Linked DNA regions of Desulfatitalea tepidiphila. The protein of the gene in region 2 binds, or shares a complex with, the protein of the main gene of each other region. Links are inferred from orthologs where the notes say so. Each region holds a gene or a part of one and is shown on either strand. Other genes may lie near its edges.

Region 1 (5,595 bases), on a different replicon or contig from region 2:
TGTCGGCCATGGTCTGACGGGCTTCTTCTTCCATACGCAGGCTGATCAGGTAGTTTTTCAAGAAACGACCGGGCAAAAATTCGAGCGAGAGAAAATAGACCCGCTTGGCCAGCGTGTCGTAAAGCGCTCGCTGGGTTTCGATCCAGCGTTCGATCAAACGATCGCGCACGCTGTAGGCCAATCCCATGAACGCGGCATATTGACTGGGTTTTGACGGGTCGTTGCCCAACGTGAAACAGATGTGGTGCATGACGCTTGTTCTGAGGGTGTCAAAGGAGCGTACTTCGGAGGGTGCAAGGGTTTGAACGACTGCGTTGGGGGCACTCATAACATTCCTTCCTGTCAATTGCGTGACGTAAGCAGGGTTCCGTTTGCGGTCCGGTCAGGGGAAAATGGTGGCGATGCGATCGGCGGAAGCAGCTGAAAAACGAGTCCTAGCGTATACAAAGATCCATTTGGGATCAACCCCATTTATGGGTTCCCATCGATTCTACCGGAATGCTATTCATTAAACCCGGCGAGGATAGAATAGGTGGCCGATGCCACACGCCAAGCGGTCAAGTGCCGGTAACATGCACGGCGGGCGGCCCAGAAACTCGCTGCGCTCAAACAGTCTGGGCCGCTTGTCCGCCGTTTGCATTCAACCGGCACTATCGACCGCTGGCGCATGTGGCCCTGGCCTCCTGCTCCATCCACGCCTGCCCTCTCCGTTGCCATGCAAATTTTTTCTCAAAAAACTTTTGGAGAGCGTCCCTTCAGGGTGAATCGCGTTTAGTTAGAACTGCTGATGGGTTCCTGCAAGCGCGCGGGGTTCTTTGGCAAGCATGGGTGTTTGCACAACATATTGTGCTATCAAAACTTGACACGATACAACATTTTGCATAAGGCTGGGATGCAGTCAATCTTATGCCGATGACTTTCGCCTATTTCAACAAGTGTGCGTCCACAAATAGGCAAATTGGGTCGAGATCAAGGCGCGCGGAAAATTTAACCACAGGCATATGGTCGATATTCCTAGGATTAAATTTTCCGTGCAACGCCGATATCGGGCCAATTGGCCATTTGTGGATGTGCACTTAGCAAAGGAGATCGCCTTGCCTGTCAAACTGGTGCAACACCCACTGATTCGACACAAGTTGGGATTGATGCGGGTCAACGATGTGACGACCAAGGATTTTCGTGACCTGGCGTCTGAAGTCGCCACGCTGCTGACCTACGAAGCCACCAAGGATCTGCCCACCGAGCCCACGACGATCCAGGGATGGGCCGGCCCGATTCAAGTCGAGAGGATCAAGGGAAAGAAGATTACGGTCGTTCCCATCTTAAGGGCCGGGCTCGGGATGATGAACGGCGTGTTGAACATGATCCCTTCCGCCAGGGTGAGCGTCATCGGCCTTTACCGCAACGAGAAGACCCTGGAGCCGGTGAAGTACTATGTGAAGATGACCAGCAACATGGAGGAGCGCATCGCCCTGATTCTGGACCCCATGTTGGCCACGGGCGGAACGCTGATCGCCACCATCGACCAGATCAAGGCCGCGGGCTGCCGGATGATCAGGGGGATTTTCCTTGTGGCGGCGCCCGAGGGCCTGCGAAATTTGGAAAAGCGCCATCCGGATGTGGAGATTTTCGTGGCTGCCATCGACGAGCACCTCAACGACATCGGATACATTCTGCCCGGACTGGGCGATGCCGGCGACAAGATTTTCGGCACCAAGTAGGGTCACACATAAACTTCCGGTGCGGCCGGATCAGGAGATGGCATGTCGCGAAACCCAAATACTTCCACTGCGTATGACTTCAGAATGCGAGACAGCCTGGTCGGCGCCCAGATGCTTTTCGTGGCGTTCGGTGCGCTGGTGCTGGTACCCCTGCTCACCGGGTTGGACCCCAACGTGGCCCTATTTACGGCCGGCGGCGGCACCTTGTTGTTCCAGTCGCTGACCAAGCGCATGGTGCCTATTTTTCTGGCCTCCTCCTTTGCGTTCATTGCCCCCATCATCTACGGGGTAAAAACCTGGGGTATTCCGGGAACCCTGTGCGGACTGGCGGCCGCCGGTCTGCTTTACGTGCTGCTCAGCATCGGTATCAAATTGTTCGGCAGCGGCTTTTTGCAGCGCCTCCTGCCACCGGTGGTCGTCGGTCCGGTCATCATGGTGATTGGATTGATCCTGGCGCCGGTGGCGGTTTTCATGGCACTCGGCAAGACCGGAGACGGGGCCGTCATTCTCGTTCCCCAGGCAAAGGCACTGATCGTCTCCATGGTGACCTTGCTAACCACCATTCTGGTCAGCCTGCTCGCCAGGGGCATGTTCCGCTTGATACCGATTCTCATCGGGATCGGGGTGGGTTATGGTGTCTCCATTCCCATGGGGATGGTGGACTTTGCGCCCATTTTCGAGGCGGCCTGGTTTGCCGTGCCGGCCTTTGTGCTGCCCGAATGGAATCTGCAAGCCGTGCTGTTCATCGTGCCCGTGGCCATAGCGCCAGCCATCGAGCACTTCGGCGATATCCTGGCCATCGGCCATGTCACCGGAAAAGACTACCTCAAGGAGCCGGGAATCCACCGGACCATGATGGGAGACGGCCTGGCCACCTCCCTGGCCTCTTTTCTCGGGGGCCCCCCCAACACCACCTATTCTGAAGTCACCGGCGCGGTGACCCTGACCCGCATGTACAACCCGGCCATCATGACCTGGGCCGCACTCTTTGCCATCGTGCTGGCCTTCATTGGTAAAATCGGCGCCATTCTGCAAACGATTCCCGTGCCGGTCATGGGGGGTATCATGCTCCTCCTGTTCGGCGCCATCACCGTGGTCGGGCTCAACTCCCTGGTCAAGGCCGGCGACGACCTGACCGAACCCCGCAACCTGTCGATCATCGCTCTGATCCTGGTCTTCGGCATGGGCGGCATGGCCTTCGATGTCGGAGAGTTCAGTCTCAAGGGGATCGGCCTGGCCGGCATCGTCGGGGTGGTGTTGAACCTGGTCTTGCCAAAGGGGGTCGGCGCCAAAGAATAGATTGCGGATTCAGTGGGTTAACGGGAATGGCGCGTACGCCATCGGCCGCCTCGACTTTCCGCCGAAATCGTTATATAAGCCTGCCATTGATGTGAAACGCAGGTGTACTATCCAACATGGCGACCTATCCAAAGGATTATGATCTGATCGTGGTCGGCGCAGGTCATGCCGGCTGCGAGGCAGCCCTGGCCGCGGCCCGCATGGGATGCAGCGTGCTGCTCCTGGCCATCGACCTGGACAAGATTGCGGCCATGCCTTGCAGCCCCAGTATCGGTGGCATGGCCAAGGGCCAGCTGGTCAGGGAGATCGATGCCCTGGGCGGCGAGATGGCCAAGATTACAGACCAATCGGCCATTCAGTACAAGCTGTTGAATACCAAAAAAGGTCCGGCCGTGCAGTCGTCCCGCACCCAGAACGACAAGCAGCGGTACCATGTGGCCATGAAAGCCGTCCTGGAGCGCCAACCCCGCCTGAACCTCAAGCAAGCCCTGGTCGAGCGGCTGGTCATGGAAAACGGGCGCGTGGTGGGCGTCGAGGATCACACCGGCTACGGCTTTCAGGCCGATGCCGTGGTTCTGGCCACCGGCACCTTTCTCAGCGGCCTGGTGCATATCGGCTTTACCGCGGTCAAGGCCGGGCGCGCGGGCGAGTTTGCGGCCTATGGTCTGGCGCAAAGTCTGGCCGCCGTCGGCCTGCGCCTCGGCCGCATGAAGACCGGCACGCCGCCGCGGCTGCACCGCGACAGCATCGACTTTTCCAGATTCGACGCCCAGGAACTGGAGGGGGAGCCGCGACCCTTTTCTTTATTCAGCCAGGGCATCCATCTACCCCAAGTGCCCAGCTATATCGGGCGCACCAACCCCCGGGTCCATCAAATCGTGCGCGACCACCTGCACTTGTCGGCCCTTTACGGCGGGGTGATCAAGGGCACGCCGGCCCGTTACTGCCCCTCGTTCGAGGACAAGGTGGTGCGTTTCAGCGACAAGGAGAGCCACCAGGTCATTCTCGAACCCGAAGGACTCGACACCCAGGAGATTTACGCCAGCGGCCTGGGCAACAGCCTGCCCCTCGACATCCAATTGCGCGTCGTGCGATCGGTGGAGGGGTTGGAAGCGGCCGAGATCATGCGGCCCGCCTATGCCATCGAGTATGATTACGTCGATCCCATTCAGCTCAAGCCGACCCTGGAGACCAAGCCGGTGGCCGGGCTTTATCTTGCCGGCCAGATCAATGGCACCAGCGGGTACGAAGAAGCTGCGGCGCAGGGATTATGGGCCGGCATCAATGCCGCCTGTCGCATCCAGGGCAGGCCCCCCTTTCTCCTGGACCGGTCCAAGGCCTATGTGGGTGTGATGATTGACGACCTGGTCACACGCGGCACCCGGGAACCTTACCGTATGTTCACGTCACGTGCCGAATACCGACTGATGCTGCGTGAGGACAATGCCGACCTGCGGTTGATGGCCATCGGGCACGAACTGGGCCTGATCGCCGATGATGCGGCCCAGGCGGCCGTGGAACGAAAAAGGGAGATCGACGCGGAGATGGGGCGGTTGCGCACGACGGTGGTCAAGCCTTTGCCCCAAGTGAATCAGTATCTCGACGCCAGAGGCTCCAACGCCATCACCAGCGGCATCCATCTCGATCAACTGCTCAAGCGTGCCGAAGTGAATTACGATATCGTGCGGCAGCTGGCACCGCCGCCGAAACCCCTTGACGAGCGGGTGGCCCGCCAGGTTGAAATCGAAATCAAATATGAGGGCTATATCCGGCGGCAGCTGAGCGAGATCGAACGTTTCAAGCACCTCGAACAGATCCGGCTGCCCGACGATTTCGATTATGATCGAGTCCACGGGTTGTCCAACGAACTCAAAGAGAAGCTCTCCACGATCCGCCCCATATCATTGGGCCAGGCCTCCCGCATATCGGGCATCACGCCGGCCGCCATATCTGTGCTGATGGTGGCCCTGCGTGCCGGCGAAAAGAGTTGACCGATGAGCGACGGGTTGCGGCTGGAAGCGCTGGGTTGCCGATCGTTGAATCATCTGGATTTGACTCTTTCATCCGGTCAAGCCGCAGGCATTACAGGGCCATCGGGTACCGGTAAGTCGCTGCTGCTCAGGGCCATGGCCGATCTGGACCCCCATGGGGGGCGGATGTGGCTCGATGATGTCGCGGCCGATCAGATCCCGGCGCCCCAATGGCGATTCAAGGTCGCCCTGCTGCCGGCCGAGGCGGCCTGGTGGTACGATACGGTGGGCGAACATTTCGAACACTGGCCGCCATATGGTTTGGAACAGCTGGGATTCGACAGTGGCGTCATGACCTGGCAGGTGTCCCATCTGTCCAGCGGCGAGCGCCAGCGCCTGGCCTTGCTGCGGGTTCTGGTGAACCAGCCCCGCGTGCTCCTCCTCGACGAGCCGACCGCCAATCTGGACAAAACCAACACCGAACGGGCGGAAACGTTGATCGACGAATACCGGCGGCAGCACCGACCGGTGATCGTCTGGGTGAGCCATGACCTGGAGCAGTTGCGCCGCTGGTGCGACCCCATCTATACCCTGGGCAACGGCAG
Region 2 (8,144 bases):
TTTCTCGGATCCATCGCCTTTTCCATAGCCACGGCCTCCGGTGTTCTTTTTGCCAAACTCATGAACCTTTTTCTTAAGGAAAAAATCAACCCGTTGCTAGGCGCCGCTGGCGTCTCAGCGGTTCCGGGGTCTGCGCGTGAAGTCCACTTGACCGCTCAGAAAGAAGATCCAGGCAACTATTTGCTGATGCACGCCATGGCCTGCAATGCATCGGGTGTCATCGGCTCTGCCATTTGCGCCGGTATCTTGTGGAGCTTCATGATGGGTTGACCCAAAGGAGCATCCGCCATGATCGCCAAAATTTTGATCAAAAGACGCTTCAAGGAAGGAAAGACCCCTCAGATTCTTTCGCTGCTCAACGACCTTCGTTCACGCGCCATGCATCAGCCCGGTTACATTTACGGGGAAACCCTTTCAAAAAAGGGCTTTCCGTTGAATTTGATTGTCATCAGTACCTGGCAGAGTCCTGAGCACTGGTACGAGTGGCGGGATAGCCAGGAGAGAAGACAACTCGAATCTATTTTAGAGCTGTATCAAACCCGCCCTACCGATTACGAAGAGTTCCTGCTCGGCTTCCCGCTCAGCTCCGAATAGTACTACGGCTTTTCGACTGACAGGCAGTTGTCTTACCGGCTCACGGTGCTTTTCACCAATGGATTGGGGCACGTCGGAGATATGGCGCTCTTAGGTTGCGCTGCGTGCAGAAGCGCTGGAAATATCTCAAGGATTCGTGTATCAAGATTTGAAGATTCAACTGGTCACCGAACCCCACTCACCCCTAAGCTTTGAGGTCAACCCAATGAAACAATGGAAATGCACGGTCTGCGGCTACATTAACAAGGGCGACACGCCTCCCGAAACGTGCCCGGTTTGCGGTGCCGATCGGTCTCTTTTCATACTGCTCGAGGAAGCAGGAGATATTGCACCAGCCCCGGCGGAAGGGGACGCGAGCTCAGGGGTCAACGAAAACTCCAGGTGGCGTTGTTCTGTATGCGGCTACATTCATACCGGTAGCAGCCCTCCGGAAAAATGTCCGGTGTGTGGTGCGGACCGGAGTCAATTCGTCTTGTTACCTGAGGATCCGGCGGAATCAGAACAGGGCGAGCATTCATCGGCTGAGGAGAATATAACCGATGACGAAAGTCCAAAAGCCGGCGGTCGGGACCCGTCCAGTTTCATACCCGAACGATTTAGAGACATCAGCTTGAAGCTGACCGAATTGCACGGTCACCCGATCGCCGTCCACATCCCAAACGGCGTTCTACCCATCTCCGTGATGTTCGTTTTTCTCTCGCTTCTTTTTGGCTCAGAAGCCTTGGCGACAGCCGCAAAGGTGAACATTATCATGGTTGCCCTCACCATGCCCATCGTCATTGTCACCGGAATGATCGACTGGATCAACACTTTCAAAGGTCGCATGACAGAGGTCTTCCGGATCAAAATGATTTGTGCCGGAGTTGTCACATTTTTATCCATCATCCTTGCCATCTGGTGGTTGGTGGATCCAGACCTTTATGCCCAAGGTCTGTTCAACAATTTTTTCTTTTTCCTGCTTCACCTGGTTGACCTGGCTGCCGGCGCCATTGCAGGCTGGTATGGCGGAAAACTGGTTTTTCGCACAAAGTAAGTTCAAATAGAGTCAAAAGGTTCCCACTGAAGTGATTTTCCCTCGCAAAGCCTTTATTTGTAAGGCTTTGCGAGGCCATCTCACCAGGGCTCAAATTTTAAACGATCAGCGTCAGCCGCATACCGCGGGGCCCATTTTCAGGATCGCCACGTAAACAGCCTATCGACCCCACTGGCGCCTTTGAATCGCAGCAGCGCCCCACCCGCGGTTTTCAGCACCCCATACCACCTCGAAACCCACGGGCAACTGACTGAACAGCCGAGATTTTTCTTCCGGCCGGAAACCGGTGATGATCCAATACCCTTCCGGACCGGTATGGCGCACCATATCGGGCATCAGGCGCACCAGGGTTGGGGGTCGCAAATTGGCCATAATGAGTTTGAAAGAGGATGGACGAATCGCAGCCAGCTCACCGGCAACGACATGAACTCGCATAGACAGCCCATTGCTATGGACATTTCTCATGGCCTCACAGCAGGCCAATTGATCGAGATCAATGGCGACGGCGTGGCCTAACCCCAGCCGCACTGCGACCATTGCCAATATGCCGGTTCCGGTTCCGATATCCAGAACAGCCGGTATTGCCGAAGGGCTAGTGTTTTGGCAAATATCGACAACCCAATCCATGGCTTCGATCGCCAACTGGGTCGTGGGATGGTCCCCTTGTCCAAAAGCGGCACCATCCGTCACCGTAACCTCATTCGCAGCCATCCTTGATGGGTGTTGAGAAGATACGGTTTCAAGAGACAATCCCGGCGATGCGGGCCCCCGGCAACGCGTGCCGAGTTCTATGTAGGAGGATGAAAAATGGCTTGAATAGGTCAAAAGACCCTTTTGGACCAGTTCACGGAGAATGGCTCTAAAAATCGGTCGGCTCACATCAGGAAAATAGGCGGCAAGCGCCTGCGCCAGACCAGAGGGGGTGATACGCAGGTATTTCTGGCTCAACAGATGGTGAATATGGTGTCCTACGCGCTGAAAGGTAACGGTATCAATTTCCATTTCCAAGCTTTATTTTTAGACAGGATTACTTTTCGATCCCTTTGAGTTGCTCCCTATACCAGGACGCAAATTCAAACATCCCGATAAAGCGATCATCGGCATTGATGATTCCCAGCGCCATTTCCAGGACCCCGCGGCTGTAAGCGTTGGTGCGCCGTTCAGGAGCTCTTGTTTGGAGGAAATCCCCCACCAGCTGTTGCGTGGTGCGCTGGGTAGGATCGCGGCGAATATCGATGGGATCCTTGGGAACCTCGAACGGGTCCCATCGATCGTAGCCGATCCGGTCAATTCTCCGGCGGGCGCGCGGTGACATGGCATCGAAAATTGCCTTTTTCCTTTGAGCGGCATCATCCTGCGTCATGCTCGTGCCCCCTATTTTTCCTCTGTTGATCTATCTTTCAATTTTACGCCAAGATAATCCTCGGTGTAATCGGTCAAAAGCGCCATGGACAAGGGCACCAACATATCCGCCAATTTAGAATAGCGACTCTCAACCCCCTGCGCCAAGGCCGTCGAGATCTCATAAAGGCGCTGATAAATGGCGTCCAGCTTCACGGTCGGGTAGGCAACCCCCTCTTTAAAACCGCTGATACCACAGGAATGTGCGCGGCCTCCAATCTCGGTGGGAATCCCATACAGTCGACAGGTTATCGGCCGAACCTCATAAATGGCACACAGATTATTCTCATCCAAAGCCGGGCATCGAACACGCTTCAAAGCCATGTCCTCCAGAATTTCATCTTCCGGCTTTCCTTTTTCCAAGGCCTGGACTGCCACCTTCTTGATACGACAAATATCCCGATCCGCCCTGTTGGCACGCTCGATCAATTGTTCGCGCCGGTCCCCTGTAAACATTCGATCGAAATTTTCTTTGATATACACCGCCTCGATCAAGGTTAAATCAAACAAAGCGTTGCAACAATCGGAACAGGCTTCCTTACACAAGACACAATCGCCATATTCCTGTTGGACCCGGCGAAACGCATCATCCACTTTTTCGACCAATAGGCGATATTCTTTAAAAAATGGCTCGAAATCCATCTGGTATCTCCTGACTGTTTCACGTGAAACAATTGTGTGCCGGCACTATTTGCCGATACAGAATTTATTAAAAATTGAATCCAACACCCTTTCATCCGAACGATCCCCGGTTATCCTTCCGAGCGCCAAAAGGGCTTCCTCCAGCTCCAAACAGACCAACTCCTCTCCATCATGGCGCTTCAGTATGTCGGTCGCCCGACTGGTGGCGCCCAGCGCCACCTCCAGAAGCCCCTGGTGTCGGACACTGGTGACGATATTCTCTTGTACCTGAAATTCCCCGGATTGCAAACACCTGTGAGAGATAACCGCCTTAAGTTGCGATAACCCGATTCCATTTTGGGCGGATATTATGACATGATCGATCTGCGCCATTTCCTTTGGACACGGCGGAATCGCATTCTCCTCTGCCAGGTCAATTTTATTTACAACTAAAACGGTCTTTGCCAGATCAAGGATCTGGAGGATCGACAAGTCCTCTGGAGCCCATGGAAGTTGGGCGTCGATAACAAACAGAATGAGGTCCGCCTCATCCAGGCGTTCTCGGGTCTTGCGCATGCCAATGATCTCGATCGGATCATCGCTCTCTCTCAATCCTGCCGTATCTGCGATGTGAATGGCATGATTGTCGATAAACAGCGTCTCTTCGACGGTGTCGCGGGTAGTCCCCGGTATAGGGGTGACAATAGCCTTGTCTTTCCCTACCAACACATTCATCAGGCTCGATTTCCCGACGTTAGGGCGCCCGACGATCACCAAACGAACGCCCTCTTTGATTAGCCGCCCCCTATGAACAGTCTCCAGCAAATGCTTTATGGGCGCAATGATCCCATTTTCTAAAGAATCGATCCAACCGGTCCTCTGCTTGGACAGGTCTATGTCCACCTCTTCTGGAAATTCAATGCCCGCCTCGAGATCTGTTAAGACTTCGACAATGAGCGAACACAGATCATCGATTTGACGTCTGAGCCCACCCTCCAATTGTCGGGCAGCGATCGCCAACGCGCCATCGCTTCTGGCATTGATGATATCGGCAACCGCTTCCGCCTGACTGAGATCGATTCGTCCGTTGAGATAAGCTCGTCGGGTAAACTCACCTGGTTCCGCGAGCCTGGCTCCCGAAAATAGCACCAGGTCGAGTATTTTGGTTAGGGTCAGCGTGCCGCCATGGGAATGTATCTCGACCACGTCTTCGCGCGTGTAGGTTTTTGGCGCCTTCATGGCTGCCAGCAAGACTTCATCGATGACGCGGCTCGACGCCGGCTCCCGTATAAATCCATGAACTAAACGGTGGGATGGAATTGCGGTTTCCTCGTTCTCTGCCGTCAAACCGCTGTCTATACTTCTTACGAAAAGCTTCCGCGCGATGGCATAGGACTCCGGGCCGGATAGCCGAACAATACCGATACCTCCGGCGCCCTCCGCGGTAGCGATAGCTGCAATGGTGTCATTACGGAACTCGGATTCCCTTGCAAACGTCGTCATCAAATTCGGCCTGACTTCTTTGCTCTCGCCCTCCGTTTCTACGTGATCGAGGGACGATACCCGCTCAATTGGACCTCTGATGCCGCTTGCGTTTTGGAAAAATGATCAGCTTTCTATAGTTTCCGTCGCCGACACTTTGGGTTCGAACGGCTTGATTGTCTTTCAGATGCAGATGAACGATCCGTCTATCGTAGGCGTTCATTTGGCCGATGGTCACGGGCTTGTTAATTTTCTGGGCCTTCTCGGCCATTTTGGTAGCCATTCGTTTCAGGTTGGATTGACGCGTGTCGAGATATCCCTCGACATCGACCAATACTCTCAAACGGTTATCATTATTTTTGTTAACGATTTTTTCGATCAAATATTGTATCGCCTCGAGGGTCTGGCCTCGCTTTCCGATCAAAAGACCACTATTACCGCCCTCGATTTTAAAAATGATCCTGTGATTCTTGTGCTCGGCGGTGATCGTGGCCCCCTCTGATATGGCATCGACGATGCGCTGAAGCGCCTGTTTACCACAATCCAAGTCTACTGATGAAACGACCTGCGCTTCTTCTGTCTTTTCTTCGATGCCAAACGCGCTCTTGACCAGATCCTTGGCTTTTTGTTTTGCCTCTCGATGGAGGGAACCCTTAAAATGGCTTGTTTTTACACGTATTTTGGCCTTTTTGACCCCTACTAATCCAAAGATTCCCGTAGATCCGTAGGAGATGACATCGTAACTCAATTGATCCAAGGGCAGATCCAGTTCCTTAGAGGCTTTTTCCAAAGCCTTGTCTACACTCTTGCCTTCATATTCTATAAAATCTGTCATGCCTAAACCTCCAGACATTAGGCTACTTTTTTCATTGTGTAATATTGCTGCGATATGGACACGAGGTTGCTGATGAGCCAATAGAGCACAAGCCCCGACGGAAAATTGATAAATATGAAGGTAAATACAATCGGCATCAGCATCATCATTTTGGCTTGCATCGGATCGCCTGGTGCAGGGGACATTTTCTGCTGCAGCAACATGGTTGCCCCCATAATGAGCGTCAGGACCGGGATCCCATAGGGGGCCTCCATAAACGGAATTTTAAATGAAAAACTGAAAAGACGGTCAGGCGCCGACAGGTCGTTGATCCATCCGAAAAACGGTGCATGCCGTAGTTCAACGGACTGGTAAAGCATTCGATAGAGGGCAAAAAATACGGGAAGTTGTATCAACATAGGAAGACAACCGCCCACGGGGTTGACTTTATAAGTCCGGTAAAGCGCCATGGTTTCCTGATTAATCCTAGCCTTGTCGTTTTTATATTTTTCCCGGATTTCCTGCATCAAGGGTTGCAACTTGCGCATGTCGTTCATCGATTTATAGCTTTTGTTCGCCAATGGCCAGAAAAGCAACCGGGTGATGATCGTCAAGATGATAATGGCGATACCGTAGTTTGGAATATAACGGTAGATAAAGTTCATGAACCACAAACACGGCTTGGCGATGATGTCTACCCAACCGAAGTCGATCGCTCGATCCAGATCGTTACCGACGGACTTCAATAGCGAGAGGCTCTTGGGACCCATGAACAAGCTAAAACGCCATTCGTGACCCTCACCGGCGGGAAGGGTCTGGGTTTTTGTAACCATCTGGTTTTCCACTATATTATCATTAACATCCAGAAGCATTCGACCGTCGATGCTCTCTTTGCTCATCACACTGCTGATAAAATAGAGCCGTTCGGTGGCGATCCAACGAAGGCTCCCGCTCACCTCACTGCTTTCTTCAATATCCTTAATTTTCACCTGAGTAAGGCTATTGTTGATCAACCCGCTCGGCCCTACAAAACCATAAGCGCCACTACCTTTGTCGACCACATCATGCAGGGCGATCTGAAGGCCAGTGTTCACCGGCAAACCACTGCCATTGTGAACGGTGACATCCAGACCGATGACGTAGCTTTCCGGAACAAAACGATAGCTCTTATCAATTGAAATCCCATTACCTAGATCGTAGCGGAAAAGTACCGCCTGGGGCGCTTTATCGATCACCACCTGGTCATGAGTGATCTGCGCCTTGTAAATCCCCCTCCTCAGCAGATCAGGGTCATACGCACTTAGTGAGGACAGTACCGTACCCGAGGCAATCTCACGGGCCACCAACTCTTTGTTCGCAGAGTCGGCGGCCACGGTTTCTTTATACTCTTTGAGTACCATGCTCACCACCGCCCCGCCTTTTTCCGACAGTTTCATTCTAAAAAGAGGCGTGTCGACCACGATCGTCCTGGCTGCAACCGACTGATCCTTCGGCTCTGCGGCGGGTGGTAATGCGGGCGGTGCGGTAGTCTGCACGTCCGCTCCTATACCTTGACTTGGTCCAGCCTGAGAAGGTGCGGCCGACTCGGACTCCTGCGCTTCCTCACTTACAGGCACTTGTTGAGTGGGTTTTGGACCGAAGGTAATGCTCCATAGAAAAAAAACGAGGAACGAGAGCCCGATGGCCATTAAAAGACGCTTTTGTTCCATAAAAACTCCTTCAAGTTGATCGGAATAGAATGCAGGACGGCACCTTCGGCCACATCGGCACACAGGCTGTTATTCGCTGGATAAATCGGGTTGGAACGGCAAGGCAAGAGGTCATAATGGCTCGATACACCCTATGGAACCGGGTCATAACCACCGGCACACCACGGGTTACATCGCAACACTCGCTTGAGGGCCATGAGGCTGCCTTTGGCCACACCGTATCTATCAATGGCCGTCATGGCATATTGCGAACATGTCGGTTCGAAGCGACACGACCTCCCCAGAATGGGCGAGAGCACGAGTTGGTACACCCTAATCAACAACTTGGCGGCCGTCACCCCAGGTCGGTGAATCCTCATGGAAATTTGCAATCTTTTTAAAAATTCCTTCGAGAGCTGAAAACAGTAGCTTATTGGTGCCGCCTGCCGCCTCTTTTTTGCCTATTACATGAATATCCCAATGGTTTTTGAGTAGATGGCGGTTTTGACGA

What was found. Proteins that work in one complex are often made in the same cells at the same time.
Region 1: the proteins of mnmE (region 2) and mnmG are in contact, whole or in part, in a solved structure (PDB 9HIP), measured with the Escherichia coli proteins. The link is inferred for Desulfatitalea tepidiphila from one-to-one orthologs.

What each region holds. Positions count from the first base shown.
Region 1 is NZ_BCAG01000003.1:2,711,920-2,717,514, reverse strand. The notes cover bases 2,580-5,573. They hold mnmG (tRNA uridine-5-carboxymethylaminomethyl(34) synthesis enzyme MnmG), read left to right. Parts: upstream 2,580-3,136; coding sequence 3,137-5,011; downstream 5,012-5,573. Other genes in these bases: DFT_RS16610 (ABC transporter ATP-binding protein), read left to right, coding at 5,015-5,573; DFT_RS16620 (uracil-xanthine permease family protein), read left to right, coding at 2,580-3,020. In the rest of the region: DFT_RS16630 (glycogen/starch/alpha-glucan phosphorylase), read right to left, coding at 1-328; upp (uracil phosphoribosyltransferase), read left to right, coding at 1,095-1,721; more of DFT_RS16620, read left to right, coding at 1,764-2,579; more of DFT_RS16610, read left to right, coding at 5,574-5,595. UniProt on the Escherichia coli protein: NAD-binding protein involved in the addition of a carboxymethylaminomethyl (cmnm) group at the wobble position (U34) of certain tRNAs, forming tRNA-cmnm(5)s(2)U34.
Region 2 is NZ_BCAG01000006.1:779,807-787,950, forward strand. The notes cover bases 2,935-5,920. They hold mnmE (tRNA uridine-5-carboxymethylaminomethyl(34) synthesis GTPase MnmE), read right to left. Parts: upstream 5,153-5,920; coding sequence 3,716-5,152; downstream 2,935-3,715. Other genes in these bases: DFT_RS23510 (hypothetical protein), read right to left, coding at 2,935-2,990; DFT_RS23515 (YkgJ family cysteine cluster protein), read right to left, coding at 3,002-3,670; jag (RNA-binding cell elongation regulator Jag/EloR), read right to left, coding at 5,217-5,920. In the rest of the region: DFT_RS23490 (sodium ion-translocating decarboxylase subunit beta), read left to right, coding at 1-270; DFT_RS23495 (antibiotic biosynthesis monooxygenase family protein), read left to right, coding at 289-594; DFT_RS26890 (rubredoxin-like domain-containing protein), read left to right, coding at 743-1,627; DFT_RS25325 (50S ribosomal protein L11 methyltransferase), read right to left, coding at 1,787-2,629; more of DFT_RS23510, read right to left, coding at 2,655-2,934; more of jag, read right to left, coding at 5,921-5,966; membrane protein insertase YidC, read right to left, coding at 5,984-7,654; membrane protein insertion efficiency factor YidD, read right to left, coding at 7,786-8,013; rnpA (ribonuclease P protein component), read right to left, coding at 7,967-8,144. UniProt on the Escherichia coli protein: Exhibits a very high intrinsic GTPase hydrolysis rate. Involved in the addition of a carboxymethylaminomethyl (cmnm) group at the wobble position (U34) of certain tRNAs, forming tRNA-cmnm(5)s(2)U34.